DNA from 2 places in the Streptomyces sp. NBC_00096 genome. Region 2 is predicted to be linked to the other one. Evidence: riboswitches for the same ligand, from Rfam matches in the RefSeq annotation. Region 2 holds a riboswitch; the other holds the start of a gene.

Region 1 (4,451 bases), 4.3 Mb from region 2:
AGGCGGTTCGGGGTGCATTCGGCGATGCCGATGGCCCAGGCGCGGCGGCTCTGCCCGAACGGCGCGTGCCTGATTCCGCGCTTCAGCCTGTACCGCGAGGTCAGCGACACCGTCATGGGCCTCCTGCGGGAGCTGTCTCCGCTGGTCGAGCCGCTCAGCCTGGACGAGGCCTTCGTGGACCTGGAGGCGGGCGGCGTGGCCTTCGACGCGGAGACCGCGCGGGCCACGGGCGAGCGGCTGCGGGCCGACATCACCGCCGCGACCGGGCTCAGCGGCTCGGTGGGGCTGGCGGGGTCGAAGATGCTGGCCAAGGTGGCCTCGGAGGAGGCCAAGCCGGCCGGGCTGCTGCTGGTCGAGGTCGGCACGGAGCGGGAGCACCTCGCACCGATGTCGGTGCGGACCCTGCCCGGGGTGGGGCCGGCCACCGGGGAGCACCTGCGGCGGGCCGGGATCACCACCGTGGGGGAGCTGGCCGAGGCCGGTGAGGACGAACTGGTCCGGATGGTGGGGCGCTCGCACGGGGTGGGGCTGTACCGGATGGCGCTGGGGCTGGACGAGCGGCCGGTGGTCGCCGAGCGGGACGCGAAGTCCGTGTCGGTGGAGGACACCTTCGACGTGGACCTGCACGACCGGGTGCGGATCCGCACCGAGGTGCAGCGGCTCGCCGACCGGTGCGTGGAGCGGCTGCGGGGCTCGGGGCATTCGGGGCGGACCATCGTGCTCAAGGTGCGGCGCTACGACTTCTCCACGCTGACCCGTTCCGAGACCCTGCGGGGGCCCACGGACGACCCCACGGTCGTGCGGGAGGCGGCGGCCCGGCTGCTGGAGTCCGTGGACACCACGGGCGGGGTGCGGCTGCTGGGGGTCGGCGTGACCGGGCTCGCGGACTACACGCAGGAGGACCTCTTCGCCTTCGCGGTGGCGGCTGCGGCCGCCCGGGGGGACGGAGAGGACGGCGGAGGCGGGGAGGGCGGGGAGGGTGGGGAAGGCGGGCGCGGTGGGTCCGCCGGGTCCACTGGGCCGGACGGGGTGGGCGAGAACGTAGGGACGGACGGGGAAGCCGGGGCGGATGGGGCTGCGCCGTCCGGTGGGGAACCGGGAGGGGAGACGGCCGCCCCCACCCCCGGACGGGCCGCGGTCCCGGTCCTGGTCCCGGTCCCGGACCCGGGGAAGGACCCGGAAGGCGGCGGGGCCGGGCCGTCCGGGTTGGCGGCCGAGCGGCGCTGGTCGGCCGGGAGTGATGTGCGGCACGCGTTGCACGGGCCCGGGTGGGTCCAGGGCAGCGGGGTCGGGCGGGTGACCGTACGGTTCGAGCAGCCCGGTTCGGAGCCGGGCCGGGTGCGGACGTTCCTGGTCGACGACCCCGAGCTGGAGCCGTCCGATCCGATGCCGCTGGTCGGGGCCCCGGCCGCGGGGGCCACGACCCCGGAGCACGCCTGAGGGCCGGCCGGGGCGGGGCGGGCCGGTCAGGGCAGGCGGGTCAGGCAAGGCCAGGCCAGGCCGGTCAGGTTTCGTCGGACGGGGTGTGGCCGAAGTCGCGGCGGAACTCGCTGGGCAGGGCCAGGTCCAGGCCGTAGTGGTGGTAGAGCTGCAGCTCCTGTTCGGGGGAGAGGTGGCGGCCGACGCCGAAGTCGGGGGCGTCCTTGATCAGGGAGCGTTCGAAGGGCACGCGCAGGGTGTCGCCCACCACCTCGCTGGGCTCCAGCGGGACGAAGGCGTCCCGGCTGAACAGGCCCGTCCGTACGGCTGCCCATTCCGGGACGCCCGTGGCATCGTCGAGGTAGACCTCGTCCACGGTGCCGATCTTGGTGCCATTGCGGTCGAACGCCTTGCGGCCGATCAGGCTGCGCGGATCGATGTCGGTCTGCACGGTCCGGTCCCTCCATTTGGTCGCAACTCCTCCGTAATGACTACAAAAGTGCATTTCCGGAGAGGGGGCCACTCGAGGGAGTGCCCAGATCCTCGCTGGTAGGCTGGGTGACGGCTGTTGACCCTGTGCGGGAGAGTCCTCCGAGTGAGCTCGACGGAGGCGCCGAAGGAGCAAATCCTCCCCGGAATCTCTCAGGCATACGTACCGCACGAGGTGAGGCCACTCTGGAAAGCAGGGGCAGGTACCGGGCGCGCAGTGCCGGTCCCTCTCCTCACCGACGGTGAAAGCCGGACCTCACGAGCGATCCTCGAGCGGCCCGGTGAAACTCTCAGGTTGAGATGACAGAGGGGGAGGCCGTCCGGGTGCCCGCGCCGAGGCACCCCTCGCAGGTCGTACGACCAGGAGGCCTCCGTACATGACCGCCAACCGCATTCCGCTCTCCCAGCTGGAGCGAGGCATCCCCTTCGAGCAGCGCCACATCGGCCCGGATGCCGAGGCGCAGGCGAAGATGCTCGCCCAGGTGGGCTACGGCTCCCTGGACGAACTCACCGCCGCCGCGGTACCGGATGTGATCAAGACCACCGCCGCGCTGAACCTGCCCGAGGCGCGGACCGAGGCCGAGGTACTCGCCGAGCTGCGTCAGCTCGCCGACCGCAACCAGGTCCTCTCCTCCATGATCGGCCTGGGTTACTACGGCACCTTCACGCCGCCGGTGATCCTGCGCAACGTCATGGAGAACCCGGCCTGGTACACGGCGTACACGCCGTACCAGCCGGAGATCTCCCAGGGCCGCCTCGAAGCCCTGCTGAACTTCCAGACCGTCGTCGCCGAGCTGACCGGCCTGCCGACCTCCGGTGCCTCCCTGCTCGACGAGGGCACCGCGGCCGCCGAGGCCATGACCCTGGCCCGCCGCGTGGGCAAGGCCAAGGGCAACGTCTTCCTCGTCGACGCCGACGCGCTGCCGCAGACCATCGCCGTGATCGAGACCCGCGCCGAGCCGATCGGCATCGAGGTCGTCGTCGCCGACCTGTCCGGGGGCATCCCGGCCGAGGTCGCCGAGCGCGGTGTCTACGGCGTACTGGTCCAGTACCCGGGCGCCTCCGGTGCCGTGCGGGACATCAAGCCGGTCATCGACCAGGCCCACGGACTCGGCGCGATCGTCGCCGTCTCCGCCGACCTGCTCGCCCTGACCCTGCTGACCTCCCCGGGCGAGCTGGGCGCGGACATCGCCGTCGGCACCACCCAGCGCTTCGGCGTCCCGATGGGCTTCGGCGGACCGCACGCCGGCTACATGGCCGTCCAGGCCAAGCACGCCCGCTCGCTGCCCGGCCGCCTCGTCGGCGTCTCCGTGGACGCGGACGGCAACAAGGCCTACCGCCTGGCCCTCCAGACCCGAGAGCAGCACATCCGCCGCGAGAAGGCCACCAGCAACATCTGCACCGCGCAGGTGCTGCTCGCCGTCATGGCCGGCATGTACGCCGTCTACCACGGCCCGGACGGCCTGCGGACGATCGCCCGCCGCACCCACCGCTACGCCAACCTGCTGGCCGCGGGCCTGACGGCCGGCGGGGTCGAGGTCGTGCACGGCTCGTACTTCGACACCCTCACCACGCGCGTTCCCGGCCGGGCCGCCGAGGTCGTGGCCGCAGCCCGCGAGGGTGGCGTCAACCTCTTCCAGGTCGATGCCGACCTCGTCTCCATCGCCTGCGACGAGACGACCCTGCGCGCCGACATCGAGGCCGTCTGGGCCGCCTTCGGCGTCACCGCGGACATCGAGGCGCTCGACGCCACCACGGCCGACGCGCTGCCCGAGGGGCTGCTGCGCGGGGACGCGTACCTGACCCACCCGGTCTTCCACCAGCACCGCTCCGAGACCGCGATGCTGCGCTACCTGCGCAAGCTCTCGGACAAGGACTACGCGCTGGACCGCGGCATGATCCCGCTGGGCTCCTGCACCATGAAGCTCAACGCGACCACCGAGATGGAGCCGGTCACCTGGCCCGAGTTCGGCCAGCTGCACCCCTTCGCCCCGGTGGAGCAGGCCGAGGGGTACCTCACGCTCATCACCGAGCTGGAGGAACGTCTCTGCGAGGTCACCGGCTACGACAAGGTCTCCATCCAGCCGAACGCCGGCTCCCAGGGTGAGCTGGCCGGTCTGCTGGCCGTCCGCGCCTACCACCGGGCCAACGGCGACGAGCAGCGCACCGTCTGCCTCATCCCCTCCTCCGCGCACGGCACCAACGCGGCCAGCGCCGTGATGGCCGGCATGAAGGTGGTCGTGGTCAAGACCGCCGACGACGGCGAGGTGGACGCGGCCGACCTGCGCGCCAAGATCGAGCAGTACCGCGACGAGCTCGCCGTGCTGATGATCACCTACCCCTCCACGCACGGTGTGTTCGAGGAGCACGTCGCCGACATCTGCGCCCAGGTGCACGACGCCGGCGGCCAGGTCTACGTGGACGGCGCCAACCTCAACGCCCTGGTGGGCCTGGCCAAGCCCGGTCACTTCGGCGGCGACGTCTCGCACCTGAACCTGCACAAGACCTTCTGCATCCCGCACGGCGGCGGCGGCCCCGGCGTG
Region 2 (4,451 bases):
CAGCCGCTGACGGCCAGCTCCTGCGGGGAGGTCGCGCAGGGCGCGTACCCGAGGCCCTCGACCTCCATGCCGCCGTACTGGGCGTCCGGGGAGCCGGGCCGCCCCTGCCAGAGCAGCATCCACAGCCGTCCCTCGGCCAGGGCGTGCAGAAGGGACTCGTAGCTCTCGTAGCGCCCGGGAGTCACCTGGCGCAGCATGTGCTCGACCTGCCCGACCGCGGCCGTGCCTGACGCACTCACCCGGTACCCCTCTTCGTTTCTTCGTCCGCCCGTCGTCCACGCGTGTCGGCCACCAGCTTAAGCGTGCCTACGACAGGTAGAAGGGGCGTACGCGCTCACGAATAAAGTCGACGACCGGGTCCTCGGCGGCGTCCAGCAGGATCAACTGCACCGGCCAGGGCGGTGGGACGCGGGTCAGGGCCCGGCCCAGCGCGTCCATCGGGGCATTTCGCATACCGGGCTCCCATCCCACCAGGTGGACACCGACGTACAGCTCCGGCGCCCCCGCCTCGACGCTGGCGAGGCAGCGGTACGCGGCCGCGACCACTCCGGTGGCGCGGAACTCCTCGGCGGCGGCGGTCAGGAAGTCGACCGGGTCCTCCTGCCAGTCGGGCTCGAAGAGCCGGACCCGGCCACCGGTGGCCGGCCCGTCGAGCGGGCCGCGACCGGCCCGGCAGAGCTCCGCGACGGCGGGCGGGGGCAGCGGCACGCCGACGGCCCCTTCGGGGTTGATCGCGATGCCGAGCTGCGGGGGCAGGCCCCGGGCGAACTCCACGGCGGGGGCGACGGCGAAGTCCATACCGGGTCCGGCGCAGCCGCGGAACTGCTCCTCGGAGCTGTACACGGGTACGTACGCGTCTCCGTTGATCTCCATGGTGGGCAGGTCCAGGCTGCCCACCCCGCCGGGCAGCGGGATCCAGACCTGGCTGCGCCCGAGCACCTCGAGGATCCGCCCCCCCGCGCCGGGCTGCCCGAGCGCCGCCCCGAGCACCTGCTCCAGCTCGTTCCCCGGCCACATGTACGCCTCCGCTTGCTCGCTCCTGGTCTCGCCCGAGGTTAACGGGCGTCCCCGACGGCCCCGCCGGGGGCTCGGGTGCCCCCGGCCCCGGCCCCGGCCACGGCCCCCGGCCCGTGGCCCGTGGCCGCCGCCCTCAGTGGAAGCCGATCTCCGTCAGCCGGGACGCCGCCGGGCGGTCCAGCAGGGTCACCGAGGCGCAGCCGGCCGGCGGGCGGCCGGACTCGGCCTCGCGCAGCAGCCGGGCCACCGCGCCCCGGTGCCGGGCGAAGGCGTACGCCGAGACGCCCCGGCCCCGCGCCGCCTGCCCGGCCCGGGCCTCCTCGGGGGTGGTGTCCAGCAGCACCAGGTGCAGTGCGCGGCCGCGCCGCCGGGCGGCCCTGGCGAGCAGGGCCCGTACCCAGCTCTGCGTACCGCAGTCGTGGACGACGGCCGGGGCGCCGGAGCGGAGCACCCGCCACAGTCCCCAGTAGTGCGCGATCCGGACGGCCGGCCGGTACACCGCGTACGGCAGGGCGGCCGGCATGCGGCGCTCCCAGCGCTCGCGCGCGTCCTGGGAGTCGATGCCGCCGCCGTCCGCGGCCCGCCTGATCAGAGTGCTCTTGCCGCCGCCGGGCAGTCCGGACACGACCACGATGTCCCCGTCCGCGAACCGCAGCCACCGCGGGCCGCCGGGTCCGCGCAGGTCCCGTACCACCGGGGCGGGCCGGCGGCCGGAGGCCGCGGCCGCCCCCGCAGCGCCCTGCGCCCGTACGGCTCCGCGCTGCGTCGGCACGCCCGCCACCGCGCCCTCGCCGGTGGCCGTACCCGTAATCGCCAGTACTCCGAATCTCCGCACAGTGATCGCCTCCCCCGCGCCGGGTCACCAGGACCCGGTCCCCCTGAGTGTAAAGAGACGGTAATCCGGGACCTCCGGTTCCGCTCCGGTTCGCTCCGCTTCCGGACCCCCTCCCCCATTCGGCCGCACGCCGTGCAATGATGTGCGCCATCTGGACACCAACTGCATACCGGCCGCTTGAATCCGCGCGGGAGAGTCCCGGCACGCCGCAAGGCGGTGCCCGGGCGCCGAAGGAGCAAGTACCTCCCTTGAATCTCTCAGGCCCCGTACCGCGTGGATGAGGCAGATCTGAAAAGCGAGCCGCGTCACCGCCCGTGAGGGCACCGGCGTCGGCTCCACCCAAGGTGCAAGTCGAAGACCTTCCCCTGGAAGCGGGGAACTCTCGGCGAACCTCTCAGGTTCCGATGACAGATGGGGAGGAACTCCTCCTCGTCATGTCATGCCCTGGGACCCGGGAGCCACACCCATGAGCACTGCCCCCCGCCTGACCGCCCTCGATGCGCTGCACCGTTCCCTCGGTGCGACCATGACCGATTTCGCGGGCTGGGACATGCCCCTGCGGTACGCGAGCGAGCGCGACGAGCACAACGCCGTCCGCACCAAGGCCGGTCTGTTCGACCTCTCCCACATGGGCGAGATCACCCTGACCGGCCCCGAGGCCGTCAAGGTCCTGGACTACGCGCTGGTCGGCAACATCTCCACCGTCGGCGTCGGCCGCGCCCGCTACACGCACATCTGCCAGGAGGACGGCGGGATCCTCGACGACCTGATCGTCTACCGCCTGGGCGAGACCGAGTACATGGTCGTCGCGAACGCCTCCAACGCCCAGGTCGTCCTCGACGCGATCACCGAGCGCGCCGCCGGCTTCGACGCCGAGGTCCGCGACGACCGCGACGCGTACGCGCTGCTCGCGGTGCAGGGTCCGGAGTCCCCCGGCATCCTCGCCTCGCTCACGGACGCCGACCTGGACGGTCTGAAGTACTACGCCGGCCTGCCCGGCACGGTGGCCGGGGTGCCCGCGCTGATCGCGCGTACCGGCTACACCGGCGAGGACGGCTTCGAGCTGTTCGTCGCCCCCGAGCACGCCGTGGAGCTGTGGCAGGCGCTGACCAAGGCGGGCGAGGGCGTCGGCCTGGTCCCGGCCGGTCTGTCCTGCCGCGACACCCTGCGCCTGGAGGCGGGCATGCCGCTGTACGGGCACGAGCTGACCACCTCCCTCACCCCGTTCGACGCGGGGCTGGGCCGGGTCGTGAAGTTCGAGAAGGAGGGTGACTTCGTCGGCCGCGCCGCGCTGGAGGCCGCCGCCGAGCGTTCCGCCGCCAATCCGCCGCGCAAGCTGGTGGGCCTGATCGCCGAGGGCCGCCGCGTCCCGCGCGCGGGCTTCTCCGTGACCTTCGACGGCCAGGTCGTCGGCGAGGTCACCTCGGGCGCCCCGTCCCCGACGCTGGGCAAGCCGATCGCGATGGCCTATGTCGACGCGGCACACGCCGCGCCCGGCACCTCCGGCGTCGGCGTGGACATTCGCGGTACGCATGAGGCGTACGAGGTCGTGGCCCTGCCGTTCTACAAGCGGCAGAAGTAACACTTCCCCTCACCTCGGCACCTGCGCCGCACGCAAGACCACCGTTCACATCCACTCCACCGCATCCAGGAGAATCAGGTCATGAGCAACCCCCAGCAGCTGCGTTTCAGCAAGGAGCACGAGTGGCTGTCGGCCGCCGTGGACGGCGTCGCGACGGTCGGCATCACGGAGTTCGCGGCCAACGCGCTCGGTGACGTCGTCTACGCCCAGCTTCCCGAGGTGGGTGACACCGTGACCGCGGGCGAGACCTGTGGCGAGCTGGAGTCGACCAAGTCGGTCAGCGACCTGTACTCCCCCGTCACCGGCGAGGTCGTCGAGGCCAACCAGGACGTCGTCGACGACCCGTCCCTGGTGAACTCGGCTCCGTTCGAGGGCGGCTGGCTCTTCACGGTGCGCGTCGCGGAGGAGCCGGGCGACCTGCTCTCCGCCGACGAGTACGCCGCGCTCACCCACTCCGACAACTGATCCCCGGGGACTCCTGATGTCCGTACTGAACACTCCCCTCCACGAGCTCGACCCGGACGTCGCCGCCGCCGTCGACGCCGAACTCGTGCGCCAGCAGTCGACCCTGGAAATGATCGCGTCGGAGAACTTCGCTCCGGTCGCCGTCATGGAGGCCCAGGGCTCGGTCCTGACCAACAAGTACGCCGAGGGTTACCCCGGCCGCCGCTACTACGGCGGCTGCGAGCACGTCGACGTCGTCGAGCAGATCGCGATCGACCGCATCAAGGCGCTCTTCGGTGCCGAGGCCGCGAACGTGCAGCCCCACTCGGGTGCGCAGGCCAACGCGGCCGCGATGTTCGCGCTGATCAAGCCGGGCGACACGATCATGGGCCTGAACCTGGCCCACGGCGGTCACCTGACCCACGGCATGAAGATCAACTTCTCCGGCAAGCTCTACAACGTGGTCCCGTACCACGTCGACGAGACCGGCGAGGTCGACATGGCCGAGGTCGAGCGCCTGGCCAAGGAGTCCAAGCCGCAGCTGATCGTCGCCGGCTGGTCCGCCTACCCGCG

Evidence for each region. A riboswitch is a leader RNA that binds a small molecule or an ion and turns the genes downstream of it on or off. The one in region 2 is predicted to bind glycine.
Region 1: linked by a shared signal. The riboswitch ahead of gcvP (aminomethyl-transferring glycine dehydrogenase) and the one ahead of gcvT (glycine cleavage system aminomethyltransferase GcvT) in region 2 are both predicted to bind glycine.

Annotation. Positions count from the first base shown of each region.
Region 1 covers NZ_CP108221.1:6,075,580-6,080,030, forward strand. The annotation lists gene OG904_RS26930 (DNA polymerase IV) at 1-1,440, shown strand, start outside; gene OG904_RS26935 (PRC-barrel domain-containing protein) at 1,505-1,870, opposite strand; glycine riboswitch at 1,989-2,087, shown strand; gene gcvP (aminomethyl-transferring glycine dehydrogenase) at 2,286-4,451, shown strand, end outside.
Region 2 covers NZ_CP108221.1:1,808,431-1,812,881, forward strand. The annotation lists gene OG904_RS07505 (enhanced serine sensitivity protein SseB C-terminal domain-containing protein) at 1-239, opposite strand, end outside; gene OG904_RS07510 (enhanced serine sensitivity protein SseB) at 307-1,017, opposite strand; gene OG904_RS07515 (AAA family ATPase) at 1,151-1,828, opposite strand; glycine riboswitch at 2,031-2,134, shown strand; gene gcvT (glycine cleavage system aminomethyltransferase GcvT) at 2,319-3,434, shown strand; gene gcvH (glycine cleavage system protein GcvH) at 3,516-3,899, shown strand; gene glyA (serine hydroxymethyltransferase) at 3,916-4,451, shown strand, end outside.